DNA from 2 places in the Actinomadura miaoliensis genome. Region 1 is predicted to be linked to the other one. Evidence: riboswitches for the same ligand, from Rfam matches in the RefSeq annotation. Region 1 holds a riboswitch; the other holds the start of a gene.

What was found. Region 1 has a riboswitch for glycine ahead of gcvP (aminomethyl-transferring glycine dehydrogenase). Riboswitches for the same ligand answer to the same signal wherever they lie in the genome.
Region 2: it holds a riboswitch for glycine, as region 1 does, so the genes downstream of both, gcvT (glycine cleavage system aminomethyltransferase GcvT) here and gcvP (aminomethyl-transferring glycine dehydrogenase) in region 1, are expected to answer to the same signal.

What each region holds. Positions count from the first base shown of each region.
Region 1 is NZ_BAAAZG010000008.1:39,807-55,010, forward strand. It holds gene ABD811_RS09420 (tetratricopeptide repeat protein) at 1-1,125, opposite strand, end outside; gene gcvP (aminomethyl-transferring glycine dehydrogenase) at 1,251-4,130, opposite strand; glycine riboswitch at 4,201-4,308, opposite strand; glycine riboswitch at 4,309-4,405, opposite strand; gene ABD811_RS09430 (flippase-like domain-containing protein) at 4,678-7,170, shown strand; gene ABD811_RS09435 (MerR family transcriptional regulator) at 7,223-7,822, opposite strand; gene ABD811_RS09440 (bifunctional nuclease family protein) at 9,283-9,753, opposite strand; gene ftsR (transcriptional regulator FtsR) at 9,896-10,618, opposite strand; gene ABD811_RS09450 (double zinc ribbon and FHA domain-containing protein) at 10,740-11,279, opposite strand; gene ABD811_RS09455 (DUF881 domain-containing protein) at 11,566-12,336, opposite strand; gene ABD811_RS09460 (small basic family protein) at 12,333-12,665, opposite strand; gene ABD811_RS09465 (DUF881 domain-containing protein) at 12,697-13,566, opposite strand; gene ABD811_RS09470 (LysE family translocator) at 13,713-14,363, opposite strand; gene ABD811_RS09475 (sugar phosphate nucleotidyltransferase) at 14,474-15,204, opposite strand, start outside.
Region 2 is NZ_BAAAZG010000028.1:67,175-82,378, forward strand. It holds gene ABD811_RS21505 (M50 family metallopeptidase) at 1-242, opposite strand, end outside; gene ABD811_RS21510 (FadR/GntR family transcriptional regulator) at 340-1,071, opposite strand; gene ABD811_RS21515 (amino acid permease) at 1,163-2,770, opposite strand; gene ABD811_RS21520 (HAD family hydrolase) at 2,806-3,534, opposite strand; gene ABD811_RS21525 (phosphotransferase) at 3,531-4,487, opposite strand; gene ABD811_RS21530 (GntR family transcriptional regulator) at 4,712-5,446, shown strand; gene ABD811_RS21535 (GcvT family protein) at 5,548-8,013, shown strand; gene ABD811_RS21540 (glutamine synthetase family protein) at 8,108-9,469, shown strand; gene ABD811_RS21545 (aldehyde dehydrogenase family protein) at 9,478-10,842, shown strand; gene ABD811_RS21550 (3-oxoacyl-ACP reductase) at 10,855-11,619, shown strand; gene ABD811_RS21555 (gamma-glutamyl-gamma-aminobutyrate hydrolase family protein) at 11,616-12,380, shown strand; glycine riboswitch at 12,378-12,474, shown strand; glycine riboswitch at 12,478-12,563, shown strand; gene gcvT (glycine cleavage system aminomethyltransferase GcvT) at 12,648-13,727, shown strand; gene gcvH (glycine cleavage system protein GcvH) at 13,748-14,137, shown strand; gene ABD811_RS21570 (serine hydroxymethyltransferase) at 14,141-15,204, shown strand, end outside.

The DNA.
Region 1 (15,204 bases):
GGAGGCGGGGGTGCCCATGGCCAGGCGGAGGCGTTCGGCGAAGCTCTCGTGCAGCAGCGGGCCCCAGGCGTAGTCGCTGGGCACACGGACGGCCTTGCCGATCAGCTCGTGGGTCTCGCCGGGCCGCTGCTCGGCCGGCTCGTCGGCGTACCGGACGGCCAGCAGCGCGTACATGTGGTCGAGGGCGCCGAACGCCTCACCGGCCACGGCGGGCAGCGTGCCGTCCGAGACCGCCTGTTCCAGCACCGGTTCCCACCACAGGTTCTCGGGGTCGGCGTCCTCGTCGTCGCCGCCGAAGTCGCGGCGCAGCCGGGCCCGGACCTGCGCGGCGACGCCCGGGTCGGCCAGGCCGCGCCGCCACACCTCCCGGCTCTCGGCCCCGCGTCCGCGCAGCGGCAGGGTACGGGCGAGCAGCTCGATCGCCAGCGGCCCGGCCTCGGCGTCGACGGTGGCGTCCTCGCCGTCGCCGAGGGCGGCGGTGAACGCCCCGATGGCCTGGTCGAGGTAGGCGATGCCGAGCGCCACCGCCAGCCGTGCGTAGGCGTGCGGCGCGGTGTCGCGGTCGACCAGGCGCAGGCCCGCGGTCAGGACGCGCTGGGCGCGGGCGGGCTCGCCGCGTTCCAGCAGCCGCTGCGCCAGGTCGTGGGCGGCCAGCGGGCCGTACTCGGCGTCGCCGGTGGCGATGGCCCGCTCCCAGCGTTCGCGGGCGGTGTCGAAGTCGCCCGCGTCGTCGGCCAGCCGCGCCAGCGCCACGTGCGCCGGGGGCAGGTAGGCCGGGTTGCCGAAGTCGACGACGACCTGCCAGGCGGGCCCGGCCAGCTCGTACTCCCCGGCGCGTTCGTGGGTGAGCGCCAGGTGGTAGGCGGCGCGCGGCCCGTACTCGGGGTCGCCGGTGGCGATGGCGGCACGGTCGGCCTCGCGGGCGCCGGCCACGTCTCCGGCGTCGTCGAGCACGACGGCCAGGCCGAGCGCGGCACGGGCGCGGACGGGGGTGTCGCCGAGCGCCAGGACCTGCTCGAACAGGTCGGCGGCGCGGTCGAGCTCGCCGTCCTCGGCGAGCCGCCGGGCCTCCTCGCACAGGTGCTCCGGGGTGTCACCGGGGGGCGGGGCCGAGGTGTCGCTCATAGGGTGCTCAGCCTATCGAGCCGCCGCCCGCCGGAGACGGGACGACACGAAAACCGACGGGCTTGATCATCGGTGTCCGTGCCGTCCCGCGGCGCGTGCCCCGCGCGGTTCTCGGGCGGTGCGGGTCAGTCCTCGAACGCCTCCGGCGGCGGGCAGGAGCACACCAGGTTGCGGTCGCCGTACGCCTGGTCGATGCGGCGCACCGGCGGCCAGTACTTGCCCTCGCGCAGCGACGGCACCGGGTAGGCGGCCTCCTCACGCGAGTAGGAGTGCTTCCAGTCCTCGGTGATCAGGCAGGCGGCGGTGTGCGGGGCGTTCTTGAGCGGGTTGTCGTCGCGGTCGTAGGCGCCGTCGGCGACCCGCTGGATCTCCCGGCGGATCTCGATCATCGCGTCGCAGAACCGGTCCAGCTCGGCCAGGTCCTCGCTCTCGGTGGGCTCGATCATCAGCGTGCCGGCCACCGGGAACGCCAGGGTCGGGGCGTGGAACCCGTAGTCGATCAGGCGCTTGGCCACGTCCTCGGCGGTGATCCCGGTCTCCTTGGTGATCTTGCGGAGGTCGGCGATGCACTCGTGCGCGACCAGCCCGTTGCGGCCGGTGTACAGGATCGGGTAGTGCGGGGCCAGCCGCCTGGCCAGGTAGTTGGCGGCGATGATGGCGCCCTCGGTGGCGGCGCGCAGCCCGTCGGGGCCCATCATCGCGATGTAGGCCCAGGAGATCGGCAGGATGCCCGCCGAGCCCCACGGCGCCGCCGAGATCGGCCCCACGCCGGTGCCGGCGGGGCCCGCCTCGGGACGCAGCGGGTGGTTGGGCAGGAACGGCACCAGGTGCTCGCGCACGCCGACCGGGCCGACGCCCGGCCCGCCGCCGCCGTGCGGGATGCAGAACGTCTTGTGCAGGTTCAGGTGCGACACGTCGGAGCCGAACTCGCCGGGACGGGCCAGCCCGACCAGCGCGTTGAGGTTGGCGCCGTCGACGTACACCTGGCCGCCCGCCTCGTGCACGGCCGCGCAGACGTCGGTGATGGTCTCCTCGAACACCCCGTGGGTGGACGGGTAGGTCACCATGATCGCGGCCAGCTCGGCGCGGTGCTTGGCGATCTTGGCGTGCAGGTCGTCGAGGTCGATGTTGCCGTGGTCGTCGCACTTGACGACGACCACCCGCATCCCGGCCATGACGGCGCTGGCGGCGTTGGTGCCGTGGGCCGACGACGGGATCAGGCACACGGTGCGGTGCTCCTCGCCGCGGGAGGCGTGGTAGCCGCGGATGGCCAGCAGCCCGGCCAGCTCGCCCTGGGACCCGGCGTTGGGCTGCACCGACACCTTGGCGTACCCGGTGATCTCGGCGAGCCGGTCCTCCAGCTCGGCGATCAGCTCCAGGTAGCCGGCGGCCTGGTCGACCGGCGCGAACGGGTGGATGTTCGCGAACTCCGGCCAGGTGATCGGCTCCATCTCGGTGGTCGCGTTCAGCTTCATCGTGCAGGAGCCGAGCGGGATCATCGACCGGTCCAGCGCGATGTCCTTGTCCTGCAGGCGGCGCAGGTAGCGCAGCATCGCCGTCTCGGAGCGGTGCGCGTGGAACACCGGGTGGGTCAGGTACGGGCTCTCGCGGCGCAGCTCGCCGGGGAACGCCTCGGCCGGGTCCTCGTCGTGCGCCGGGTCCACGCCGAAGGCGTCCAGGACGGCGGCGACGTGCTCGGGCAGCGTGGTCTCGTCGCAGGCGATCGCGACGTGGTCGGCGTCGGCGCGGCGCAGGTTGATCCCCCGGTCGCGGGCGGCGGTCACGACCTGGTCGGCGCGGCCGGGGACACGGGCCAGCACGGTGTCGAAGAACGCCTCGTGCACCACCTCGACGCCGCCGCGCCGCAGCCCGGCGGCGAGCTCGGCGGCGCGGCGGTGCACGCGCTGGGCGATCGCCGCCAGCCCCTCGGGCCCGTGGTACACCGCGTACATGCTGGCCATCACGGCCAGCAGCACCTGGGCGGTGCAGATGTTGCTGGTGGCCTTCTCGCGGCGGATGTGCTGCTCGCGGGTCTGCAGGGCCAGCCGGTAGGCGGTGGCGCCGTCGGCGTCCACCGACACCCCCACCAGGCGGCCGGGCAGCTGCCGCTGGAGCCCCTCGCGCACGGCCAGGTATCCGGCGTGCGGGCCGCCGAACCCGTACGGCACGCCGAACCGCTGCGCCGAGCCGACCGCGATGTCGGCGCCGGACTCGCCGGGCGGCCGCAGCAGCGTCAGGGCGAGCAGATCGGCGGCCACCACCACCTGGGCGCCGCGCTCGTGGGCCTGCTCGGTGATCGGCGCCAGGTCCCGCACGGCGCCCGACGCGCCCGGGTACTGCAGCAGGACGCCGAAGAAGTCGCCGTCGGGCAGCCCGCCGGACAGGTCGGCGGTGACCACCTCGATGCCCAGCGGGATCGCGCGGGTGCGGATCACCTCGATGGTCTGCGGCAGCGCGTCGGCGTCCACCAGGAAGGTGCCGGGCTCCTTGCGCTTGGACGCGCGGTGCGCCAGGGCCATGGCCTCGGCGGCGGCGGTGCCCTCGTCCAGCATGGAGGCGTTCGCGACCGGCAGCCCCGTCAGGTCGGCGACCACCGTCTGGAAGTTCAGCAGCGCCTCCAGCCGGCCCTGGGAGATCTCCGGCTGGTAGGGCGTGTAGGCGGTGTACCAGCCGGGGTTCTCCAGCACGTTCCGCATGATCACGCCGGGGGTGACCGTGCCGTGGTAGCCCAGGCCGATCATGGAGGTGAGCACGGTGTTGCGGCTCGCCAGCTCGCGCAGCCGGGCCAGCGCCGCGGTCTCGCTGAGGGCGGGCGGCAGGTCCAGCGGGCGGGCGGTGCGGATCGCGGCGGGCACCGCGTCGTCGACCAGGGCCTCGGCCCCGGAGTAGCCGATGGCCGCCAGCATCCGGGCGTGCTCGTCGGGGGACGGCCCGATGTGCCGGTCGGCGAACCGGGTCGGGGGATGCTGCGGCGACGCCACCGGGGCGAAGAACTGGGCGGTCATTGGGGATCCTCCTGGGCTGCTGCGGTCGCTCAGGGCGGCCGCCCGCCGCGCTGGCGCGGTCCGGCGACCTGTCTCCCCCTCTGTCTCGGCACCTGAGAGCTTCACCCGCGGAACGGGGTTTCCCCTTCGGTGAGACGCCCCCGCCCATCGGAAGGCGGCGCCTGCTTTCCAGAGGTGCCTCGCCCGAGCGGTCCTTTTGCCTGAGAGGTTCCGGGGAGGGTTTGCCCCTTCGGCGCCCCACGCTGGCGGCGTGGGGTCTCTCCCGCACAGGGTCGACGGCGTCCTATATGGGAACTCTATCCAACAGATCCGTGACGATCGTCCGCCGGGGGACGGCCGTGGCGACGCCGACTGCGCGGAATCCGCGCGCTCGCGGCGTCCCGCGCGGCCGCCCCGGCACGTCGCCAGTACGATAACCACAGCTCACGGACGGGATGATCGCCGCGGGCGCAGGGCGACAACTGTTCCCGGCCGGGGGCGGACGGGGGCGCGGCACGGTGCACGCGCCTCTCGACGCGACGCCGCCGGTTCTGGAACGCTCATCACGATGACAGGTCCGGACGGCGGTGCGGCGGTGACGCAGACCCAGGAGGAGACGGCGCCTCCCGGCGTGGCGGCGACGGTCGGCGTGCCGGTGGAGGAGCCGGCCCGGCCCGACCGGATCCGGCGGCCCTCGGACGCCATCCGGTTCGCCGCCTCGGTGGCCGGGCTGGTCGGGATCATGCTGCTGGTGTCGTTCGCCCAGCAGACCACCCACGGCCTGCAGACCGACATCGCCGAGGGCACCGCGCACGCCCCCCGCTTCCTGCTCACCCTGGCCACGCTGGTGTCCAGCTTCGGGGTGCTGGCGGTGCCGGTGGCCTTCGCGGTCGAGCGGCTGTTCCACAAGGACGGGGTGCGGGTCGCGATCGCGCTGCTCGCCGCGGTGATCGCGTTCGTGCTCACCATCCTGCTGGACGACCTGGTCGTCCCGGCCGCGCCCGGCGGGGTGCTGGACTCGCTGATCTGGGGCGGCACCGACACCGCGCCCGTGCACACCGACATCACGCCGGTCATCGCGTTCGTCACCGCCGTCGGCATGGCGGGCCGAAGCCGCTGGCAGGCCGTCACCTGGACGATGATCGGGCTGGCCGCGCTGACCGGCCTGACCGCCGCGACCGCGTCGGTGGCGGCGCTGGCCGCCACCTACTGCCTCGGCAGCGCCATCGGCCACGGCACCCTGTACGCGGTCGGCACCCCCAACCCGCGGCCGCCGGGCACGGCCGTGCTGGCCGCGCTGGAACGGCTGGGGCTGCGTCCCACCCGCGGGCGGCAGGTGCCCGGCGCCGCCGACGATCCGCGCCACTACACCGTGGCGACCGCGCACTCCCCCGGCGACGCTCCCGCCGACGCCACCGGGCGGCCCCTGCCGGGCGGCGACTGGCAGCTGCGGGTCACCGTCCTGGACCGCGACCAGCAGACCGCCGGGCTGCTGTACCGGGTGTGGCGGCTGGTGCGGCTGCGCGGCGGCTCCACCCGGCGGGCGCTGCGCTCGCTGCGCCGCTCGCTGGAGCAGGAGTCGCTCATGGCCTACGCCATGGAGTCGGCGGGGGTGCGCACGCCGCGGCTGGTCGCCACCTGCGAGGTCGGCACCGAGGCCGCGCTGCTGGCCTACGAGCACGTGCCCGGGCGGCCGCTGGACGCCGTGCGCGACGCCGAGATCACCGACGAGCTGCTCGAGGACGTGTGGCAGCAGCTGCGGCGGCTGCAGGCCGCCCGGCTGGCGCACCGCCGCCTGGAGGGCGACGCGATCCTCGTCGGCGACGACGGCCGCGTCCGCGTCGTCGACCCCCGCTCGGGCGAGATCGCCGCGGGCGACGTGGCGCTGCGGATCGACCTGGCACAGCTGCTCACCACGGTGGCGCTGCGGGTCGGGCCGGAACGCGCCGTCCGCTCCGCGGCGCGCGTCCTCGGCGACGGGCCGCTGGCCGGGGCGGTGCCGCTGCTGCAGCGGGTGGCGCTGTCGCGGTCCACCCGCGCGGCCGTCCGGCAGGACAGGGAGCTGCTGCCCCGCATCCGCGAGCAGATCCTGCGGCTCAAGCCGGAGACCGAGGCCGCACCGGTGCGGCTGGAGCGGTTCCGGCCGCGCACCATCCTGTCGATCATCGCGCTGACCGTCGCCGCCTACATCGTGGTGCCGCAGCTGTCGAGCGTGAACCTGCCCACCCTGATCTCGCAGGCCGAGTGGTGGTGGGCGGCGGTCGGGCTGGCCGCCTCGGCGGTCACCTACCTGGCGGCGGCGCTGATGCTGATGGGCTTCGTGCCCGAGCGGCTGCCGCTGGGCCGCACCGTGCTGGTGCAGCTCGCCGCGTCGTTCGTCAAGCTGGTCGCGCCCGCCGCGGTCACCGGCGTGGCGCTCAACACCCGGTACCTGCAGCGCTCGGGCGTGCGGCCCGGGCCCGCGGTCGCCAGCGTCGGCGCGTCCCAGCTGATGGGCATGGTGGCGCACATCCTGCTGCTGATCGTGTTCGGGTTCATCACCGGGTCGACCCACAACGCCACCAAGGACCTGGCCCCGTCGCGGACCGTGGTGATCGTGCTGCTGGGGCTGGCGGTGCTGGCCGGGATCGCGCTGACCATCCCGAAGGTGCGGCGGTTCGTGGCGGCCCGGCTGCGCGGCATGTTCTCCGGGGTGGTGCCGCGGCTGGTGGACGTCCTGCAGTCACCCAGCAAGATCGTCCAGGGGGCCGGCGGCACGCTGCTGCTGACCGTGGGGTTCATCGTGTGCCTGGACGCCTGCATCCGCGCGTTCGGCGGGTCGCTGCCGTGGACGGCCGTGGCGGTGGTGTTCCTCACCGGCAACGCCCTGGGCTCGGCCGCCCCCACGCCCGGCGGCCTGGGCGCCGTGGAAGGCGCCCTGACGCTGGCACTGACGATCTCGGGGCTCACCGCCGACACCGCCACCTCGGCGGTGCTGCTGTTCCGTCTGCTGACCTTCTGGCTGCCGGTCCTGCCGGGCTGGGCCGCCTTCACCTACCTGCAACGCAAGGAAGCGATCTAGCCCGTACCCCGCCGGGGCCGCGGCGGCGGCCTCGTCCGGGCCGCCGCGGGCGTCAGCCCGTCCGCCGGGCGCGGCGGCGGTGCGCCAGCTCGTCGTGGGGATGCTGGGCGGGACCGTCGGCGGCGGCTCTCTCTCCGGGCAGCTCGGCGAGGCTGCCCTCGACCTCCTGCCACACCCGGCCCAGCGCGATCCCGAACACGCCCTGCCCGCCCTGCAGCAGGTCGACCACCTCGTCGGCCGAGGTGCACTCGTAGACGCTGACCCCGTCGCTCATCAAAGTGATCTGCGCCAGGTCCTGGACGCCGCGGTCGCGCAGGTGCGCCACGGCGGTACGGATCTGCTGCAGCGACACCCCCGTGTCCAGCAGCCGCTTGACCACTTTGAGCACCAGGATGTCGCGGAAGCTGTACAGGCGCTGGCTGCCCGACCCGTGCGCGGCCCGCACGCTGGGCTCCACCAGGCCGGTGCGCGCCCAGTAGTCGAGCTGACGGTAGGTGATCCCCGCGGCCGCACACGCCGTCGGGCCGCGGTAGCCGACATCCTCAGGCGGCGCCGACACCTCGGTGTCGAACAGCAGTCCCTGCTCTCCGGCACGCTGGGACGCCATCTGCCTGTCGGGGGTCGCCTTGCCCTCGCCGCTGCTCACCGCCACGCGGACCTCCGGCTTCTATCAGCCCGCGGCGTTCCGTCAAGGGGGTTTGACGAATGACGCCACGAGTGTTCCACCAGCACGGTAGGTGCCGGTCAGAGTGTGGTCAACGTTCGTCGTCGGCGCGTCGCATGCCCGGATGAACCGCCTTCACGTGGGCAAACTGCACACCTTCGCACTCATTCTCTCCTACCCCGCCGCCTCCGGAGCCGAACGACCGGCCGCCCGCGCCGCAAGTTCACACAGATCAGAGCATGATCTTGCATCCGCGGCGCACCCGCTCCCGGGACGCCGACCCCCCGGCGCCCCGTCCTCGCACTCCTGTGCCGCACGTCACACGCCATACTCCCCCAGGAATCGGCGACCGCACATCCTCACGGGCCCAATGCCCTTACCCGGCGGCCACCTAACCGATACCGGCCACACTTTTTCTGGAGACCCGGCTCCACCGGCACGTTGGTGGGTCGAAGGCTGGCACGGCGGCACCTATGGCCGGGCCCCGCGTAGGAGACCAGGCGACCGCTCAGTCCGGACTGTGGTACCGGTTCCAGTCCGGCGGCCGTCGCGCCGCATCGATCTGTGCGCGCACTTCCTCCTTGCGCGCCTCCGAACGTTCCCGCAGTTCTCGGTCGGCCTCAGCACTCACGCGCTTCAACCACCGCCGATACCTGTGCCGCAGAGAGTCCCCACCTCGACGCCCCATGCGCCCAATGTGCTCCCGATCCGACCGATCAACAAGCGAGACCGCAAATCAGCCGAAAGACTCCCAGCCAGGCAGCCCGGGAAGGCAACAACCCGAACAGGCCCCCAGGCATCACTCTCTGAACATCCCGAGGACCCAAGCTCATCGAGCGGCAGCCCCACCTCGAGAGCGAAGCTCACACGCCAGGGGACGCACCTCAGACGGGGTTCCAAAGAGTCGCCCCCGGGAGAAACAGCGGGCCGGACCTACAGCGAAGGCAAGCGCAGCCCACAGACCAGGCGGACACACCTCGGACAGGAGTTCCAGGGGGTCGCCCCCCGGGAAAAACAGGCGAGCCGGGCCCTCGGCGAAGGGAAGCACAACCCACAAGGCAGGAGACGCACCTCAGACGGGGCTCCAAGGGGACGCCCCGGGAGAGACAGCGGGCCGGGCCTTCAACGAAGAAAAGCACAGCCCACAAGGCAGGGGACGAACTTCAGGCGGGGGCTCCAAGGGAACGCCCCCCTGGGCGAAACAGTGCGCCAGGCCCCCGACGAAAGTGAGCGCAGCCCACAAAGCAGGGGACGCACCTCAGACGAGGTTCCAAGGGGACGCGCCCGGGAGAGGCAGCAGGCCGGGCCCTCGGCGAAGGGAAGCACAGCTCACTAGGCAGGGGACGCGCCTCGGGCGGGGGTTCCAGGGGGTCGTCCCCCTGGGAGAGACAGGCGGGCCGGGCTTCGGCGAAGGTGAGCGAAGCTCACCGAGCATGCTTCGCCCCCGGTCAGCCAGCGCGGCCGAAGTCCTCGGGGGTGATGGTGTCGAGGAACTCCCGGAACTTCTCGACCTCGTCCTCCTGCTCGTCGGGGATGGCGACGCCGGCCTCCTCGAGCACGTCCTCGCTGGCGAAGATGGTCGCGCCGGTGCGCAGTGCCAGCGCGATCGAGTCGGACGGGCGGGCGCTGACCTCCACGCCGTTGGAGAAGACCAGGTCGGCGAAGAAGATGCCCTCGCGCAGGGCGGTGATGTTCACGGTGCGCAACTGGACGCTCAGCGCGTCCAGCACGTCGCGGAAAAGGTCGTGGGTCAGCGGACGGGCCGGCAGCACCCCCTGCTGGGCGAAGGCGATCGCGGTCGCCTCGACCGCCCCGATCCAGATGGGCAGGTACCGGTCGCCGTCGCTCTCCTTCAACAGGACGATCGGCTGATTGGAGGGCATCTCGACCCGGACGCCGACGACCTCCATCTGCTTCACTGCGGCTCCCTGCTGGTCCTCGCTGTTTCGATCACCACGTGCCCGGATCGATGTCTGACCGAACCCTAAGGCCCAACGTACACCCAGCATCGGACGGTGGCCCCCGCCGACCGCGCGGCAATAACCTCCGTGCGGCCCATGATCAGGGGTCAAGGGTTTCGCGCAGCCCCGTGGAGACCAGCGCCTCGTGCAGCCGCACCCACAGCTCGGCGATCTCGCGGGCGGCCTCGGCGGCCTGCTCGTGGGCGCCCGGGCTGCGGCGGCGCAGCTGCGGGGCGACCACCTGCTCGATCAGCCCGACCTGCCGGTCGGCGGCGGCCTTGGCCGTGCGCAGGTGCCGCACCTGCACGCCGAACCGGCCGAGGGCGGCCGCGGTGCGGGCCACCGTCAGCGCCTCGGCGTCGTAGTACGCGCCGGTCCGGCGGACCAGGCCGTACTCCTCCAGTTCGGCCAGCAGGTCGTCGTCGATGCCCGCGCCGTCGAGCAGCTGGCGGCGGGTGAGCCGGACCGCCGGGACGGGCGCGGTGGCGTCGGCGGCGACCAGGGTGCGGGGGCGGCGCGCGGCGCCGTCGGCGCGGCGGGAGCCGAGCGCCGGGGCGGGCTCGCCGCGGTCCATGGCGTCCAGGTGCTGGCGGATCACCCGCAGCGGCAGGTAGTGGTCGCGCTGGGCGCTCAGGATGAACCGCAGCCGCTCCACGTCGGCCGGGCTGAACTTGCGGTAGCCGGCCGGGCTGCGCGCGGGTTCGATCAGGCCCTCCGCCTCCAGGAAACGGATCTTGGAGATGGTGACGTCGGGGAAGTCCGGCCGCAGCAGCGCCAGGACGTCCCCGATCGTCATCAGGGTCCGGGCCGGTTGCGCGGTCATGGTGCCTCTCCTCCCGGCCGTGTGCCCGTGCCGTGCCCCCTCGCCGTCATGGTCGTCGTCGTGGTCGCCGCTGTGGTCGCCGTCATGGTGTCGTCCGCCCGCGCGCCGGATCGCCGCCCGGTCAGCCGTGCTGCGGGTTGGTCAGGAACACCAGCCGGAACTTGCCGATCTGGACCTCGTCGCCGCCCGACAGCCCCGCCTGGTCGATCCGCTGCCGGTTGACGTAGGTGCCGTTGAGGCTGCCCACGTCGCGCACCCAGAAGGCGCCGCCCTCGCGGGCGAACTCGGCGTGCCGGCGCGAGACGGTGACGTCGTCGAGGAAGATGTCGCTCTCGGGGTGGCGGCCGGCGGACGTGCGGTCCTTGTCCAGCAGGAAGCGGCTGCCCGCGTTGGGGCCCCGCTTGACCACCAGCAGCGCGGTGCCCGGCGGCAGCGCCTCCACCGTGACCTGGTCGGCGCCGAACGGCTCGGCCGCCTGGTCGGTGTCGTCGGCGAGCGCCTCGATCCCCGCGATCGAGATCGTCGAGGTGGACTCGCCCGGCGACTCTCGGGGAGGCAGGGGCGAGCCCGCGCCCCGCGTCAGCGGGGTGCCGCAATTGGAGCAGAAGCGGGCATCATCCGGGTTGGCGTGACCGCACTGCGTGCAGTAGACGCTCGGCATCGATCGGCTCGGCCTCCTACCATCGGCGTGCCGCACGCGAACGGCCCGCTGCCGCGGGTGCCGCCTGCGCCACGCGCATCCCTACTACCAACCCCACACCGGGGACCCGCCCGGCCACGGTCCAGCCCGCCGCCCGTTCAGGCGACGGTTGCCGCAACTTACGCGGGTGGGGCCCGAGGGGTCAACCGGAACGGCGAGCCGGCTGGCCCCCCAAGCTACCTTTCACAATGATCGCAGGTCTATGCCGCCGCGCGGGACGCGAATCGATCACCGTTTGCGGATACCCCTAACCAGACCGTATCGCGCTGACCGCCAGCCGTGCGCGCGAGGTGATCGTGACGGTGGCGCCGAGGCCGCGCAGGGTCCGCACGACGCCGCCGGGGATGTTGAGCGCGGTGGTCATGGTGTGGGCGTCGCCGATGGCCAGGAAGCGGTACGGGACGCTCAGCCGCCGTCCGTCGGCGAGCACGCCGCCGCCCGGGGCGTCCAGGAAGTAGGTGTCGGCCCCGGCCCGCACGTCGCCGACCTGGATGACCTCGGCGCCGGCGTCGCGCAGCTCCTGCAGGGCGTCCAGCAGGTTGAGGGCGCGCACGGCGCCGCGCGGGTCGTCGATGACCAGCTCGATGCCGGGCCCCTCGGCGGGCAGGGTGCCCGCCAGCAGGCCGTAGGTGCGGGCGCGTTCGCGGGCCTCGCGCAGTGCGGTCTCGCCCTGCGCGTCGCGTTCCAGCCCGGCCTTGGTGTCCTCCAGCTCCCGGATGTCGGCGCGCAGCCGCTCGGACCGCTGTGACAGATCCGACAGGATGCCCACGAGCTCGTCCTGGCGGGCCGTGGCGAACGCGCCGTCGTGCTTGGTGGCGCGCACCTGCGCCACGACGGCGAAGCCGAGCACCAGGCACAGCAGGCCGCCCAGGAACTGCCCGCGGGTGGAGCGCGGGCGCAGCAGGTCCAGCAGGAGCCGCGCGCCCCCGGGCCGCTCGCCGGACGCGCCGGTCGTGTCGCCGGACTCGCCGGACGTACCGACGGGCGCGGCGGTCGTGTCGTCGGGTGCGCCGCTCATGCGCCGAACAGCTTGCGGCGGATGGCGGCCGCGTTGGAGAAGATGCGGATGCCTAGCACGACCACCACGCCGGTGGACAGCTGCGAGCCCACCCCGAGCTGGTCGCCCAGGAAGACGATCAGCGCCGCGATCACGGTGTTGCTGACGAACGAGACGACGAACACCTTCTCGTCGAAGACGCCCTCCAGCCGGGCCCGCACGCCGCCGGACAGGGCGTCCAGCGCCGCCACGATCGCGATCGGCAGGTAGGGCTGCAGCCACAGCGGGACGGCCGGGTCCAGCAGCAGGCCGAGCGCCACCCCGATCACCAGGCCGATGAGCGCGATCACGACCGGGTCTCCTGTTCCACTGTCCTCCCCCTCACGAGCCGGCCGCGCGGGCGTGCCGCAGCCGCAGGACGCCCGCGGCGGGCAGCCGCAGCCCCTCGACGCGGCGGACCCGGTAGCGGATGCCGAAGCGGTCCTCCAGCGCGCGCAGCCGGCGGTCGGCGGCCGAGCCGCCGAAGGCGTCGAGCATCCGGCCGGGGTCGCCGACGGCGGTCACCCGGTAGGGGCCGCTGAGCGGACGGTAGTCCACCAGCACGGCCTCCCCCGCCGAGCGGATCGCGGTGGTCGGGGTGAGCCGCTGGCCGTTGACGGCGATGGCGACGGCCCCGGCCGCCCACAGCCCGTTGACCAGCACCTGAAGGTCCTGATCATAGACCCGGCCCTCGTCGCCGCGCCGGTCGCCCTGCTCGGCCCGGTCCGCATCGTCGACGGTGACGACCAGGCCGTCCCCGGAGATGGGGGTGGCCGCGGCGGCCGCCGCGGCCGTGGACAGCTCGCCGCGCACGCGGCGTCCCTCGGCGCTGCGGGCCAGCGCCATGGCGCGGGCGCGCTCGGTCTCGTCGCGGGCCTGTTCCAGCCGCCGCTGCAGGGCGTCGTTGTCGCCGGTGCGTGCGCGGATCTGCGCGACGAGCCGGGAGCGCTGCTCGGCGGCGACCGGCTGGCTGCGCCGCACCTCCGCGGACGCGGCGGCCAGCAGCACGCCGACCAGCACCAGGACCAGCAGCACGCCGGTGCCGCGCAGGCGCCCGCGCGGGGCGGGGTCGCCGGAGGCGGCGCGGCGGGCGGCGGCGTCGGCGTAGCCGGGGTCGAGCAGCCTGCCGGCGAACAGGTCGGCCAGCAGCGACATGGTGGCGTCCGGACGTTCCCGGCCGCTGCCGGGGGCGTCGGGTCTTCGGCTGATCACCGCCCCATCATGGCAAGGCCGCGGGGGACGACGCGCAGGTCAGCCGCTGTGACCTCCATCGCGGGAGGCGGACGTGCCGCCGCGCGGGCGCGGCGAGCGCACGTGGAGGACGGCGCCGCCGCCGGGCCGGCCGTCACGCCCGCGCGTCAGGGCGTCACGGCGGCGGCGCGGGAGCGGTCGAGGCCCAGGTGCACCGCGAGGCCGGCCAGGACCGAGCCCATCACGTACCGCTGGACGCGCTGCCAGGCCGGGCGGCGGGCCAGGAACCGGGCGATCGAGCCCGCGCCCAGCACGATCAGGCCGTTGACGGTGATCGCGATGGCGATCTGGGTCAGGCCGAGCAGCAGGCTCTGCACGGCGACGTGACCGCGCGCGGGGTCGACGAACTGCGGCAGCAGCGACACGTACAGGATGGCGATCTTCGGGTTGAGCAGGTTGGTGACCAGGCCCATGACGAACAGGCGGCGCGGCGGGTCGGCGGGCAGGTCGCGCGGCGCGAACACCGCCGTTCCGCCGGGGCGCAGGGCCTGCCAGGCCAGCCACAGCAGGTAGGCGGCACCGGCCAGTTTGATCGCGGTGTAGACGGCGGGGACCAGCGTGAACACCGCGGTCAGACCGACGGTGGCGGCGACGACGTAGACGACGAAGCCGGTCGCCACCCCGCCCAGCGAGATGAGCCCGGCCCGGCGGCCCTGAATGATCGACCTGGACACCAGGTAGATCATGTTCGGGCCGGGCGTCAGCACCAGGCCGAGCGCCACCGCCGCGATGCCGAGAAACGCACCGAAGGAAATCATCGAACCCCCCTGCCGGAAATGTCCCTCGATGCTAGCGGTTGCCGTGATCTTGGGGCCAGGTGCCGACGCAGTCTGGCGGGCAAGGTGCCGACGGGCTAGGTGCCGGCGGGCTAAGTGCCGGCGCGTTCGACGACGGCGGCCCACTCCTCCAGCAGGGCCTGTGTGGAGTCGGCGTCGGGGCCCTCGGCCCACAGGCGGGTGACGGGTTGGGCGGGGTCGGGCAGCACCAGGACCCAGCGGCCGTCGTCCTCGACGACGCGCACGCCGTCGGTGGTGTCGATCGTGCGGTCGCCCGCCGCCTCCACCACATGCCGCATCACGCCGCCCTTGGCCGCCCACGGGGTGGGCACCGAGCGGCTGAGCAGGTGCGCCTCGGGGATGCGCCGGTCGATCTGCGACAGCGTCAGCCGGGTCCGCGCGACCAGCCCGACCAGGCGGACGAACGCGGCGATGCCGTCCACCGTGGTGCTGAACTCCGGCATGATGAAGCCGCCGCGGCCGTCCCCGGCGAAGATCACCCCCGGCTGGGCGGCGGCGCGGGTGAGCACGTCCTGGGCGGTGGAGGTCCACTCGACCTGCACGCCGTGGAAGCGGCAGACCTGCTCGGCGACGCGGGTGGTGGTGACCGGCAGCGCGACCCGTCCGCCGCGCCGTTCGGCGGCCACCAGGTCCAGCATGACCAGCAGGGCCCGGCCGTCGCCGATCAGCTCGCCGTTCTCGTCGACCAGCGAGATCCGCTCCCCCACCGGGTCGAACCGCACGCCGAACGCCGCGCGCGCCGAGGACACCAGCTCGCCCAGGCGCTGCAGGTCGCGCATGCGCTCGGCGAGCGTCTCGGTGG
Region 2 (15,204 bases), on a different contig from region 1:
CGGTCTCCCCTGCGCGGCGGCAGCATGCCGATCATGCGGATGTAGCCGCCGAGCGGGATCCACTTGACCCCGTACTCGGTCTCCCCCTTGGTGCGCGACCAGAGCGTGGGCCCGAAGCCCACCATGAACTGGGTGGTGCGCACGCCGAACAGCTTGGCGAAGGAGAAGTGCCCGAGCTCGTGCAGCGCGATGGACGCCATCAGGCCCAGGAAGAGGATCAGCACCCCCGTCAGCCAGTCCACCGTGGCATCCCTCCGTGATCTCCGGCAACCCGCTCAGGGTACGTCATGAGATACGCGTCCGACCGCGTACGAATTCACCTTGGCCGCTCCGGGCCGTTCAGGCCAGGAAACCCCGCAGCAAGGCGCCCGTGCCCTCCAGGTGCTCGACGACGGCGCGGCGCGCCGCGTCCGGGTCCCCGGCGAGGACGGCCTCGACGATCGCGGCGTGCTGGACGGCGGCGTGCTCGATGTTGCGGCGCAGCACGGGGATCGCGTTGAGCAGGTCGGTGACGCGCATCCGGGCGTCGGCGCAGGCGGCGGCCAGCAGCGGCGACCCGGTCAGCTTGGCGATGGTCAGGTGGAAGCGGACGTCCAGGCGCCGGTACCCGGCCAGGTCGGCGCCGTTGACGGCGGCCAGCGCGGCGCGCAGCCGGTCGGCCTGCCCGCCGGTCAGCCCGGTGGAGGCCAGGTGCGCGGCGGCGCCGCTCTCCACGGCCAGCCGGTAGGTGAGGGCGTCGCTCAGCTCGGCGCCGCGATCGGCGGCGACCCGGGCCAGGTCGCCGTCGCGGGGACGCGGCGGCCGGTAGGTGACGAACGTGCCGCCCGCGCGGCCGCGCCGCGACTCGACGTACCCCTCCTGCTGCAGCGCGCGGATCGCCTCGCGCAGCGTCACCCGGCTCACGCCCAGGCGGGGCGCCAGCTCGCGCTCGGGCGGCAGCCGCTCGCCGTGGTCGACGACGCCCAGCTTGATCGCCTGCAGCAGCCGCTCGACGGTCTCCTCGAACGCGTTGCCCTCCCGGACGGGGCGGAACACGATCGAGGCGACCGTCGCGGGCTCGTCCCCGGTCACTTCTCCGCCCTCCCGACGCCGTCCTCGTTCCGTGGGCAAAGGGTAGACGCCGGGCCGGCGGCCCGGCCCGGCGTCGCCCGCCGCGGCGAGGTCAGGCGGGCGCGCCCGCGCCCGGCTCCCTCTCGCCGCCGAGCACGGCCAGCTCGGTGTCGTCGAGGGTGGTGCGCGGTCCGGTGAACCAGCGGCGCGCCGACAGCAGCCACCAGCCGCCGACCAGCAGCAGCACCACGCCGAGGGCGATGGGGGCGTAGTTGACCGCCGTCCAGTCGAAGTCGCCGCCGCCCGGCACCCCGGCGGGCGCCAGCGGCAGCACGAAGTACACCGAGATCACCGCGATCTCGATGACCGCGATCCAGCACATGACCTTGTACTTGGCGCCCAGCGTCCAGGGGCCCGGCCGGAAGGCGTCGCCCATCCGCAGCCGCAGCCAGATCGGGATGAGGAACGCCAGGTACAGCCCGATCACCGCGATCGACACCACCGCGTAGAACGCCACGGGCGTGCCGGTGGGGCTCTTGTAGAGGGCGGGCAGGGTCAGCACCAGCGCGGCTGCGCAGCCCATGATGATCGCGTTGACGGGGGTGCGGTTGCGGTCCACCTTCGCCCACAGCCGCGAGCCGGGGATGCCGCCGTCGCGGGCGAAGGCGTAGGTCATCCGGGACATGCTGGTGACGCAGCTCATCCCGCAGCAGAACTGGCCGATCACCGAGATCGCCACCACGATCTTGGCCAGCGCCGGGCTGAGCGCGGTGGTGAAGATCGCCGACACGGCGCCGAACTGCTCGTTCACCGCGTCGACGTCGGTGGCGGCGAACAGGAAGGCCAGCAGCAGGATCCAGCCGCCGACGCCCGAGTAGGCGATGGAGCGCCACAGCCCCTGCGCGGCGGTGCGGGCCGCGCCGCGCGTCTCCTCCGACACGTGCGCGCAGGCGTCGAACCCGGTGATCGTGTACTGGGTCAGCAGGAAGCCGAGGGGCAGCACGTAGAACCAGTACATGCCCTCGGAGAAGCCGGAGTTGTTGATCCGCTCGGTGAACACGAACGAGACGCTCTGGTGCGAGTCGGGCCCGAACACCAGGATCGCCACGACGGCGGCGACGCCGAACACGTGCCACCACACCGAGATGTTCTGCAGCAGCGCCACCAGCCGGTGCCCGAAGATGTTGATCAGCGCGTGCAGGACGAGGATCACCAGGAACAGCCCGAAGACGAAGCCCAGGTCGCCACCCCAGTCCTCGTTCAGCATGCCCAGCAGCACGTTGAGGAAGGTGGCGGCGCCGTAGTCCACCGACGCGGTGACCGCGACCAGGCCGATCAGGTTGAGCCAGCCGGTGAACCAGCCGTGCACCGGACGGCCCATCCGCGCCGCCCACCAGTAGATGCCGCCCGCCGTCGGGTACGCCGACACCAGCTCCGCCATGCAGAAGCCGATGACCAGGATGAAGCCGGCGATGATCGGCCAGCCCCAGGCGATGGCGACCGGCCCGCCGTTGTTCCAGGCCTGCCCGAAGGTGGTGAAGCAGCCGGACAGGATCGAGATGATCGAGAAGGAGATGGCGAAGTTGGAGAAGCCGCTCCAGGAGCGGTCCAGCTCCTGCTTGTATCCGAGTTCGGCGAGCCGCCTGGCGTCGTCGTCGAGCCGCGGGTCGGCGTGCGGGTCGGCCTTTGGGTCGGCGTGCGGGTCGGGCTGTCGGGCCATGGGGCCTCCTCGTGAGGCGATGGGCGGTTTCGGGGTCAGGGGCCGGCGAGGAGCTCCGGCCCGAGGGCGCCGACGACCGCCCCGGCCGCCTCGGCGCCCGCCTCGCTGGTGAGGTGGGCGGCGACGCAGCGCATCCCGGCGGCGCGCGCCGCCTCGATGCCGAACGGGGAGTCCTCGAACACCACGACGTCGGCCGGCCGGAGCGCGGGGCCCCGGCCGGACGGGGTGGGAGCCTGGCGTGACAGCAGGTCCAGGGCGCGCAGGAAGGTCTCGGGGTCGGGCTTGCCCGCCCGCACGTCCTCGACGGTGACGATCGCGTCGAACGCGCCGGCGAGCCCGGCCGCCGACAACACCAGGTCGACCTCGGCCCGGAAGGCGCCGGTGCCCACGGCCAGCGGAACCCGCCCGGCCAGCGCCCGGATCAGCGCCGCCGCCCCGGGCCGCACCGGCGGGGCGTCCCGCACCCGCTCGGCGTACCGCCGCACCCGCGCCTCGATGATCCGCGCCGCCAGGGCGTCGCGGGCCGGCCCGGCGGGAGCCGGGTCGCAGCGCTCCAGGACGGCGGTGACGATGGCGGGGTCGCTGCGCCCGGCGAGGTCGGTGAAGTAGGTGTCACGTTCCAGGACGACGCCGAGGTGCTCGGCGAGGATCTCGGCGTACACCTCGTACTGCAGCGTCTCGTCGTCGGTGATGGTGCCGTTGAAGTCGAAGATCGCGGCGCGGACGCCGGGGAGCCCGGCGATCGTCAGGCCCGGCCCGGTCATCGGGCGGCCCGCACGGTGTCGATGAGCCGACCGAGACCCGGGTCGGTGAGGTCGCGCAGGGCCTGGCCCCATTTGTCGGCGGCCTCGGCCCAGTAGTCGAACTCGGCGTCGGCCGCGTCGGCGGCCAGCAGCCCGTGGTGGACGGAGAACCACAGCGTCCACGTGTAGTTGGACGCCAGCAGGTAGAGCCGTACCCGGGCGACCAGCGCCTCGGTCAGGTCGGCGCCGAAGTAGGCCGCGGCCAGGGCGGCGGCGCGGTCGGGGTCGAAGTCGGCCTCGGCGGCGATGTTGCCCAGCTCGAAGGCGGGGTCGTTCATGCCGGACAGCTGGTAGTCGACGATCCGCACCGCCGCGCCCTCGTCGATGAGGTTCTCCGGCAGCAGGTCGTTGTGGCAGGGGACGAGCGGCAGCGGCGCGGCGTCCATGGCGCGTTCGATGCCGGCCATGACCGGCAGGTGGTCGGCGTAGCCGTCGGGCACCCGCAGCCCGTGGCGGCGGCACAGCGCGACCAGCTCGTCCTGCTTGCGGAAGATGCTGAACCGGTTGCCGAACGGGTCGGGCGCGGCGTGCAGCCTGCGGCAGGCGGCGGCGACGCGCGGGATCATGCCGGGGTCGCGCACGTCGTCCCGGCCGAGGGTGCGGCCGTCGACGAACTCCAGCAGCAGCGCGGGCCGCCCGTCGGCGTAGTCCTCGACGACCGCCAGCACGCGCGGGCCGACGCCGGCGCGGGCCGCGCGCACGGTGTTGTCGATCTCCTGGCGCAGCGGGACGCCGAGCCCGGCCTCGCTCACCGCCGGGTCGAGGATCCGCAGGACGTAGCGCCGCCCGCCGGTGTCGACGCGGATGACGCGGTGGCTGAGGCCGCCCTTGAGCGTGGTGCAGGTGACCCCGGCGCCGGACGGGTCCGGCGGCAGACCGGCTCGGGCGAGCACTTCCTCGATGGCAGCGGCCATGAACCGTCCCCAGTGTGAGTTCGGCGTTACATGGATTGGGCTGCCCTTAACCCATTGGAAACACGATCTGGGCGTCCGGGGGCCCGTCCATGCCCCCCGAAGACGTTCGATGTCCTGGAAGTCTGCGAGCGTGAGCGGCCCGCGTCAATAGGGCGCCGACGGTTTTCTTTCGGTTCGACCGCAACCCCTTTTGGTATGTCCATTGGCGTGGTAGGAAGTCGGTCATGACGGACGGAAGCGACGAATCGCTGCGTGGCCGGGCCTGGGAGGGCGTGCTGGCGGCCATCCGCGAGGGCGGCTACCTGCCCGGCGACCGGCTGCCGCCCGAGCGCGAGCTGGCCGAGCGTCTCGGGGTCAGCCGCGCCACGCTGCGCCTGGCCCTGCACGACCTGGAGCGCGCCGGGCAGGTGGTGCGGCGCCCCGGGCGCGGCGGCGGCACGTTCGTGGCCGCGCCCAAGGTGGAGCGCGACCTGGCGCACTTCGCCGGGCTGGCCGAGTACATCCGCCGGCAGGGCATGGTCGCCGGGACGCGGGTGATCGCGGTGGCGCTGACCGTCCCCGAGCCGCCGGTCGCCGAGGCGCTGCGGCTGGACCGGGACGAGCCGGTCGTGGCGGTCACCCGGGTGCGGCTGGCGGGCGGGGAGCCGATCGCGCTGGAACGCTCCCGCTTCCCCGCCCGGCGCTTCCCCGACCTGGCCGAGCAGGCGCTCGGCGGCTCGCTGTACGACCTGCTGCGCGACAAGTACGGCGAGTCGCCCGAACGCGCCGTCGAGCGCATCGAGCCGGTGGCCGCCGACGCCGAGACCGCCGGGCTGCTGGACGTGGCGCCCGGCACCCCGCTGCTGGCCGTGCAGCGGGTCGCCTACAACGCGGCGGGCGAGCCGATCGAGCACGCCGACGACCTGTTCCGCGGCGACCGCACCCGCGTCGTCGTCTGGACGTCCCCCGAAGAACGCTGACCCCCGGCCCGGACGCCACCCCCGCACACGAACCGATCCCGGCACGCACGAACCGATCCCGGCACGCACGAACCGACCCTGGCACGCATGAAGGGACCCCCGTGTCGAAGAACCTCCCCGGCCGCGCGCGCGTCGTCGTCATCGGCGGCGGCGTGGGCGGCACGAGCATCGCCTACCACCTGGCCGAACTGGGCGAGCGCGACGTCGTCCTGGTCGAGCGGGCCGACCTGACCAGCGGCTCGACGTTCCACTCGGCGGGCCTGGTCGGGCAGCTGCGCGCCGACCCCACGCTGACCCGCATGAACATGTACTCGGCCGAGCTGTACCGCAGGCTCCAGCAGGGCGACGACCCGCCCGGCTGGGTCGAGTGCGGCGGCATCCGGCTGGCGGGCACGCCCGAGCGGATGCAGGAGATCCGGCGGCAGATCGGCTGGGCCCGCACCTTCGGGCTGCCGCTGGACGAGATCTCGCCGGACGAGGCCAAGGCGATGTTCCCGCTGATGAGCACCGAGGGCGTGGTCGGCGCGGCGTACCTGGCCACCGACGGGTACGTGGACCCCTCCCAGCTCACCTACTCGCTGGCGGCGGGGGCCCGCGCGGGCGGCGTGCGGATCTTCACCCGCACCCGGGTGCTCGGCGTCGAGGTGAAGGACGGCCGCGTCACCGGCGTGCGCACCGACCGCGGGGACGTCGAGGCGGAGATCGTGGTCAACTGCGGCGGCATGTTCGCCGCCGAGATCGGGCGGATGGCCGGGGTGCGGGTGCCGATCGTGCCGATGTCGCACCAGTACCTGGTGACCGAGCCGCTGCGGACGCGCAGCGGGCCCGGGGGCGGGCGGGGACGGCTGCCGACCCTGCGCGACCCCGACCACCTGGTCTACTTCCGCGAGGAGGTGGACGGCCTGCTCATGGGCGGGTACGAGCGCGACTCGGCGTCCTGGTCGCTGCCGGACGACGGCGGCAACGGCCACGACGCGATCCCCGCCGACTTCAACGGGCGGCTGCTGGCCGAGGACTGGGACCGCTTCGAGGAGATCACCGCCAACTCCCAGCTGCGCGTGCCGGCGATGGCCGACGCCGGGATCCGCAAGCTGATCAACGGGCCGGAGGCGTTCACCCCCGACAACGAGTTCTGCCTGGGCGAGACCGAGGTCGCGGGATTCTTCGTGGCGGCCGGGTTCTGCGCGCACGGCATCGCGGGCGCCGGCGGCATCGGCAAGGTCATGGCCGAGTGGATCACGGCGGGCGAGCCGCCCATGGACCTGTGGCACATGGACATCCGCCGCTTCGGCCCGCACTACCGGTCGCCGTCGTACACGCTCAAGCGCACGGTGGAGAACTACGAGACCTACTACGACATCCCCTATCCCGACCGGGAGCGCACGGCCGGGCGTCCGCTGCGGGTCTCCCCCGTCTACGCCTGGCACGAGGCGCACGGCGCGGTGTTCGGCGAGAAGGCGGGCTGGGAGCGGGTCAACTGGTACGAGCCGAACGCGGCGGCCGGGGACGAGTCGCTGCGTCCGCGCGGCTGGGCGGGACGGGCCTGGTCCCCGGCGATCGGCGCCGAGCACGCCGCCACGCGCACCGCGGCGGGCCTGTTCGACGAGACGTCGTTCGCCAAGATCGAGGTGACGGGGCCGGGCGCGGCGGGCCTGCTGGAGCGGCTGTGCGACAACCACGTCGCCCGCGAGGTCGGCGCGGTCACCTACACCCAGTGCCTCAACTCGCGCGGCGGCATCGAATGCGACTTCACCGTCACCCGCACGGCCGGGAACGCGTTCCTGATCGTCACCGGGACGGCGTTCGGCGGCCACGACCTGGACTGGATCAGGCGGCACGCCCCGTCCGACGGCTCCGTGCGCGTCGGCGACGTGACCGGGCAGTACGCCTGCTTCGCGCTGTGGGGGCCGCGTGCCCGCGACCTGCTGGCGCCGCTCACCCCCGACGACGTCTCCGACGCGGCGTTCCCGTACCTGACGTCCCGCGAGATCGTCGTCGGCGACGTGCCGGTGCGGGCGCTGCGCGTGACGTTCGCCGGTGAGCTGGGCTGGGAGCTGTACTGCTCCAGCGAGTACGGCGCGGCGCTGTGGCGCGCGCTGGCCGCCACCGGGGCGACGCCGGGCGGCTACCGGGCGATCGACAGCCTCCGCCTGGAGAAGGGCTACCGGATGTGGGGCGCCGACATCTCCCCTGACCGCAACCCCTACGAGGCGGGGCTGGGCTTCTGCGTCAAGCTCGACAAGCCGGGCGGCTTCCTCGGCCGTGACGCGCTCGTCGCCGCCAGGGAGCGCGGCGTCGCCGAGCGGCTGCGCTGCCTGACGCTGGACGACCCGCGCGCCGTCTGCCTGGGCAACGAGCCCGTGCGCGTCGGGGACGACGTGGTGGGGCGGGTCACCTCGGGCGGCTACGGCTACACCGTGGGCACGTCGATCGCCTATGCCTACCTGCCCGCCGACCGGGCCGCGCCCGGCGCGAAGGTCGAGGTCGAACTGTTCGGCGAGTGGGTGACGGGCGAGGTGGCCCGCGAGCCGTTGTTCGATCCCGCGAACGCGCGCGTCCGCTCTTGACACCCCGGCCCCCCGACCCGGATAAATGGACTTCGTCCAGACCATTCGCTCTCCGACATCCCGGTCCGCCCCATGCCACAGAGATGAGCGTCTTGTGAGGAACCCCGGTCTGATCACGCTGGACGAGCTCCGCGACGAGGCGGCCGCGGGCCGGATCGACACCGTCATCATCGCGATCACCGACATGCAGGGCCGCCTGCAGGGCAAGCGCCTGTCGGCCCGGTACTTCCTGGACGAGGTCGCCGCCCACGGGTCGGAGGGCTGCAACTACCTGCTGGCCGTGGACGTCGACATGAACACCGTCGACGGGTACGCGATGTCGTCCTGGGAGACCGGGTACGGCGACTTCGTGATGCGCCCCGACCTGGCCACGCTGCGGCGCGTCCCCTGGCAGGAGGGCGCCGCGCTGGTCTTCGCCGACCTGACGTGGGAGGACGGGACGGACGTCGTCGCGTCGCCGCGGCAGATCCTGCGGCGCCAGCTCGCCCGGCTCGCCGAACGCGGGTGGGGCGCGTACGTGGGCACCGAGCTGGAGTTCGTCGTCTACCAGGACTCCTACGAGCAGGCCTGGACGAAGGGGTACCGCGACCTGACCCCGGCCAACCAGTACAACGTCGACTACTCGCTGCTCGGCGGCGCCCGCGTCGAGCCGCTGCTGCGCCGCATCCGGCTGTCGATGGAGGGCGCCGGGATGTACGTCGAGTCGGCCAAGGGCGAGTGCAACCTCGGCCAGCACGAGATCGCCTTCCGGTTCGCCGACGCGCTGACCACCTGCGACCAGCACGTCCTCTACAAGACCGGGGCCAAGGAGATCGCCGCCCAGGAGGGCATGTCGATCACGTTCATGGCCAAGCCGAACGAGCGCGAGGGCAACTCCTGCCACGTCCACGTCTCGCTGCGCGCCGAGGACGGCACGCCGGTCATGGCCGGGGACGGCCCGTACGGCCTGTCGGAGATCGGGGAGCACTTCGTCGCCGGCCAGCTGGCATGCCTGCGCGACCTCACGCTGCTGTACGCGCCGAACGTCAACTCCTACAAGCGCTACCAGCCCGGCTCGTTCGCCCCGACGGCGATCAAGTGGGGGGTGGACAACCGCACGTGCGCGCTGCGGCTGGTCGGCCACGGGCCGTCGCTGCGGGTGGAGAACCGGGTGCCGGGCGGCGACGTCAACCCCTACCTGGCCGTCGCCGCGCTGGTCGCCGCCGGGCTGCACGGCGTCGACGAGCGGCTGCCGCTGGAGGAGGCCTACCGCGGCAACGCCTACGTCTCCGACGCGCCGCGGGTGGTGGGGACGCTGCGCGAGGCGGCCGCGGACTGGCGCTCCAGCGCGCTCGCCCGCAAGGTGTTCGGGGACGAGGTCGTCGAGCACTACGCCAACGCCGCCCGGGTGGAGCTGGACGCCTACGACCGTGCCGTGACCGACTGGGAACTGTTCCGCGGCTTCGAGCGCCTGTGAGGGGACCGATGGACTTCGATGTGATCAACCCGGCGACCGAGGAGGTCGTCGCGGCCGTGCCGATGGCCTCCACCGAGGAGGTCGACGCGGCGGTGGAACGCGCCAAGGCCGCGTTCCCCGCCTGGCGCGCCGTGGCGCCCGGCGACCGCGCCCGGCTGCTGCGGGCGTTCGCCGCGCAGGTCGACGACCACGCCGACGAGCTGGTCGACCTGGAGGTGACCAACTGCGGGCACCCGCTCGGCCAGGCCCGCTGGGAGGTCGCCAACCTGCGCGACACGCTGTACTACTACGCCGCCGCGCCCGAACGCCTCACCGGGCGGCAGATCCCCGTGCCGGGCGGCCTGGACGTGACGTTCCACGAGCCGCTGGGCGTGGTCGGCGTGATCGTCCCGTGGAACTACCCGATGCCGATCATGGGCTGGGGCGTGGCCCCGGCGCTGGCCGCGGGCAACACCGTGATCGTCAAGCCGTCGGAGCTGACCCCGCTGACCGCCCGCCGCGTCGGCGAGCTGGCGCTGGCGGCGGGCCTGCCCGAGGGCGTGCTGCAGGTGCTGCCCGGGGAGGGCCCGGTGGCGGGCCGGCGGCTGGTGAACCACCCGGACGTCCGCAAGATCGTGTTCACCGGGTCGACGCGGGTGGGCCGGGAGATCCTGGCCGCGTCAGGGCCCCGTGTCAAGCGGGTCACGCTGGAGCTGGGCGGCAAGAGCGCCAACATCGTCTTCGCCGACGCCGACGTGGAGCGGGCCGCCGCCGCGGCCCCGCTCGCGGTGTTCGAGAACGCCGGGCAGGACTGCTGCGCCCGCTCCCGGATCCTGGTGCAGCGCCCCGTCTTCGACCGGTTCATGGAGCTGCTGGAACCGGCCGTCCGCGACGTCGTCGTGGGCGACCCCCGCAAGGACGACACCGAGGTCGGGCCGCTGATCAGCGCCGCGCACCGCGCCAAGGTCGCCTCGTTCGTGCCGGACGACGCGCACGTGGCGTTCCGCGGCTCGGCCCCGGACGGCCCGGGGTTCTGGTTCGCGCCGACCGTGCTGCTGGCCCCCGGCGACCCGGCGCGCCTGCCCGCCTGGACCGAGGAGGTGTTCGGCCCGGTCGTGGTCGTCGCGCCGTTCGACGACGAGGACGAGGCCGTCCGGCTGGCCAACGACACCGAGTACGGCCTGTCCGGCTCGATCTGGACCCGCGACGTGGGCCGCGCCGTGCGCGTCTCCCGCGCCGTCGACTCGGGGAACCTGTCGGTCAACTCCAACTCGGCGGTGCGCTTCTGGACGCCGTTCGGCGGGTTCAAGCAGTCCGGGCTGGGCCGCGAGCTCGGGCCGGACGCCCTCGACGCGTTCACCGAGGTCAAGAACGTCTTCATCGCTACCGAGTAGGAGTGGCTCAGGATGCAGCGCTTGCAGGACCGGGTCGCCGTCGTCACCGGAGGCGGCGGCGGCATCGGGCTGGCCACCGCGCGCCGGTTCGCGCGCGAGGGCGCGAAGGTCGTCGTCGCGGACGTCGACGAGACCGCGGGCAAGGCCGCCGCCGAGGAGGTCGGCGGGCTGTTCGTCCGCACGGACGTGGCGCGGGAGGACGAGGTCGAGGCCCTGTTCCGGGCCGCCAAGGAGGCCTACGGCCGCGTCGACGTCGCGTTCAACAACGCCGGGATCTCCCCGCCCGACGACGCGTCCATCCTGGACACCGGGCTGGACGCCTGGCGGCGCGTGCAGGAGGTCAACCTGACCAGCGTGTACCTGTGCTGCAAGCACGTGCTGCCGTACATGCGCGAGCAGGGCAGGGGCTCCATCGTCAACACCGCGTCGTTCGTGGCGGTGATGGGCGCGGCCACCTCGCAGATCTCCTACACCGCGTCCAAGGGCGGCGTGCTGGCCATGACCCGCGAGCTGGGCGTGCAGTTCGCCCGCGAGGGGATCCGGGTGAACGCGCTGTGCCCCGGACCGGTGGACACGCCGCTGCTGCGCGAGCTGTACGCGGCCAACCCGGAGGAGGCGGCGCGGCGCCTGGTGCACATCCCGATGGGCCGGTTCGCCGAGGCCGACGAGATCGCCGCCGCGGTGGCGTTCCTGGCCTCCGACGACGCCTCGTTCATCACCGCGTCCCAGTTCCTGGTGGACGGCGGGATCTCCGGCGCCTACGTCACCCCGCTATGACCGGCACCGCGAACGAGACGAGCCGCCCCGTCATCGGCATCACCGGATACGTCGAGGACGCGAGCTTCGGCGTGTGGAACATGCGGTCGGCGCTGGTGCCCTACGCCTACGTCCGGCAGGTGGCCGAGGCGGGCGGGCAGCCGGTGCTGCTGCCGCCCGTCGGGGCGCCGGCGTCCCTGGTGGACCGGCTGGACGGGCTGGTCGTCGCGGGCGGCGGCGACATCGACCCGGCGCTGTACGGCGCCGAGCCGCACCCCGAGGTCTCCGGCGTCCGGGACTTCCGCGACGGCTCCGAGCTGGCGCTCGTGCACGCCGCGCTGGACCGCGACCTGCCGTTCCTCGGCATCTGCCGGGGCCTGCAGGTGCTGAACGTGGCGCTGGGCGGCACGCTCGTCCAGCACCTGCCGGACGTCGTCGGCGGCCGCACCGACCACTCCCCCGCCCCCGGCGTCTACGGGCACTTCCCCGTCCGCGTGGAGCCGGGGTCGCGGACGGCCGAGGCCCTCGGCGGCGACACGACGCCGACGGTGGCGCACTACCACCACCAGTCGATCGACCGGCTCGGCACCGGCCTGCGCGCCGTGGCCTGGGCGGACGACGGCGTCGTCGAGGCCGCCGAGCTGCCCGGACGCGCGTTCGCGCTGGGCGTGCAGTGGCATCCCGAGGTGGGCGACGACCCGGCGCTGTTCCTGTCCTTCGTCGCCGCGGCGCGGATCTACGCGGGAGGGGAGGCCGCTGATACGCTGACCCTGCGCCGCTGATCCCGTGCGGGAGAGCGCCCTCGCAGCCGGCGGGGGCCGCCGAAGGAGCAAATCCTCCCCGGAACCTCTCAGGCCCCAGGACCGCGCAGGCCAGGCGCCCTCTGGAAAGCGGGGACACGGTCCCCCGCCGAAGGTGAAAACCCCGCGCGAGGGGTGAAGCTCTCAGGCGCCGATGACAGAGGGGGAGGCACCGACGACGCCGGTGCGCCGATGGGACGATGATGATGCGCGTCCCGACGCGCGCCCCCGCGATGAAGGAGCCCACCCATGTCCAGGAAGACGCCGCTCTACGAGGTCCATGCCGACCTCGGCGCCACGCTCGTCGACTTCGCGGGCTACCAGATGCCGCTGCGCTACCAGAGCGAGACCGCCGAGCACCGCGCCGTCCGCACCGGGGCCGGGCTGTTCGACCTGTCCCACATGGGAGAGATCTTCGTGTCCGGGCCGGGGGCGGGCGCCGCGCTCGACCACGCGCTGGTGGGGAACCTGTCCCCCATGGCGGTCGGCAGGGCCCGCTACACGATGATCTGCGCGCACGACGGGGGCGTGCTGGACGACCTGATCGTCTACCGGCTCGCGGCCGAGACGTTCATGGTGGTCGCCAACGCCGCCAACGTCGACACCGTCCGCGAGGAGCTGACCGGGCGGGCCGCCGGTTTCGAGGCCGCCGTCGACGACCGCTCCGCCTCCTACGGCCTGGTCGCGCTGCAGGGCCCCCGCTCCCAGGACATCCTTTCCGGATACACCGAGGCCCCGCTGGCCGACCTGCGTTACTACGCCGTCATGGCGGGGGAGGTCGCCGGGGTGGACGCGCTCATCGCCCGCACGGGCTACACCGGCGAGGACGGCTTCGAGCTGTTCGTCTCGTCCGGCGACGCCGTGGCGCTGTGGCGGGCGCTCGCCGCCGCCGAGGGCGTGGTGCCCGCCGGGCTGTCGGCGCGCGACACCCTCCGCCTGGAGGCGGGCATGCCGCTGTACGGCAACGAGCTGACCACCGAGACCACCCCCTACGAGGCCGGGCTCGGCCGCGTGGTCAAGCTCGACAAGAAGGCCGACTTCGTCGGCAGGTCCGCCCTGGCGGCGCAGGCCCAGACCCCGCCAGGCCGTAGGCTCGTGGGGCTGGTCGCGCGCGGCCGCCGGGCCCCCCGCAAGGGGTACCCGGTCGTCGGCTCCGACGGCACGCCGTGCGGCGTCGTGACCAGCGGCGCTCCGTCGCCCACACTGGGCAGGCCGATCGCCATGGCGTACGTCGACAGCGGCGTCGCGGAGAGCGGGCTCGCCGTGGACGTCCGCGGCCGGCACGAGCCGGTCGACGTCGTCCCCCTGCCGTTCTACAAGCGATCCTGAAACACCTGGGAGAAACGAACGTGAGCGTTCCGGAACAGCTCCGCTACAGCGAGGAGCACGAGTGGGTGTCCGGCCTCGACAACGAGGACGGCATCGTCACCGTCGGCATCACCCAGCACGCCGCCGACGCCCTGGGCGAGATCGTCTTCATCGAGCTGCAGCCCGGCGAGGGCGACACCGTCGAGGCCGGGGAGCCCTGCGGGGAGGTGGAGTCGACCAAGTCGGTCAGCGACATCTACTCGCCGGTCAGCGGCGAGATCACCGCGATCAACGCCACGGTGGTCGACGAGCCGAAGGTCATCAACGACGACCCGTACGGCGAGGGCTGGATCTTCAAGGTGCGGCTCAGCGAGGAGCCGGGCGACCTGCTGGACGCCACCGCCTACGGCAAGCTGATCGAGGAGGGCTGACCCGTGTCCCTCAACGAGTCCCTGGCGGCCGTCGACCCGCAGGTGGCCGAGGCCGTCGCCGCCGAGCTGCGCCGCCAGCAGGGCACGCTGGAAATGATCGCCTCGGAGAACTTCGCGCCCGTCGCCGTGCTGGAGGCGCAGGGCTCGGTGCTGACCAACAAGTACGCCGAGGGCTACCCGGGGCGGCGCTACTACGGCGGCTGCGAGCACGTCGACGTCACCGAGCAGCTGGCGATCGACCGGGCCAAGGAGCTGTTCGGCGCCGAGCACGCCAACGTCCAGCCGCACTCGGGCGCGCAGGCCAACACGGCGGTCTACTTCGCCATGCTCCAGCCCGGCGACACCATCCTCGGCCTGGACCTGGCGCACGGCGGGCACCTGACCCACGGCATGCGCCTGAACTACTCCGGCAAGATGCTCAACGTGGTCGCCTACCACGTGCGGCCCGAGGACGGCCGCGTCGACATGGAGGAGGTCGCCCGGCTGGCCGCCGAGCACCGCCCCAAGATGATCGTGGCGGGCTGGTCGGCGTACCCGCGCCAGCTCGACTTCGCCGCGTTCCGCGAGATCGCCGACTCCGTCGGGGCCCTGCTCATGGTGGACATGGCGCACTTCGCGGGCCTGGTCGCGGCCGGGCTGCACCCCTCGCCCGTCCCGTACGCGGACATCGTCACCACCACCACGCACAAGACCCTCGGGGGTCCGCGCGGCGGGCTGATCCTGGCCCGCGAGGAGTACGGCAAGAAGATCAACTCGGCGGTGTTCCCGGGCATGCAGGGCGGCCCGCTGGAGCACGTGATCGCCGCCAAGGCGGTCGCGCTGAAGATCGCCGCGTCGGCGGAGTTCCGCGACCGGCAGGCCCGCACCCTGGAGGGCGCCCGCATCCTGGCCGAGCGGCTGCTGGCCGAGGACGCGGCCAAGGCCGGGGTGAAGGTGCTGACCGGCGGCACCGACGTCCACCTGGTCCTGGTCGACCTGGTCGACTCCGAGCTGACCGGCCGGGACGCCGAGGACCGGCTGCACGACATCGGCATCACCGTCAACCGCAACGCCGTGCCCAACGACCC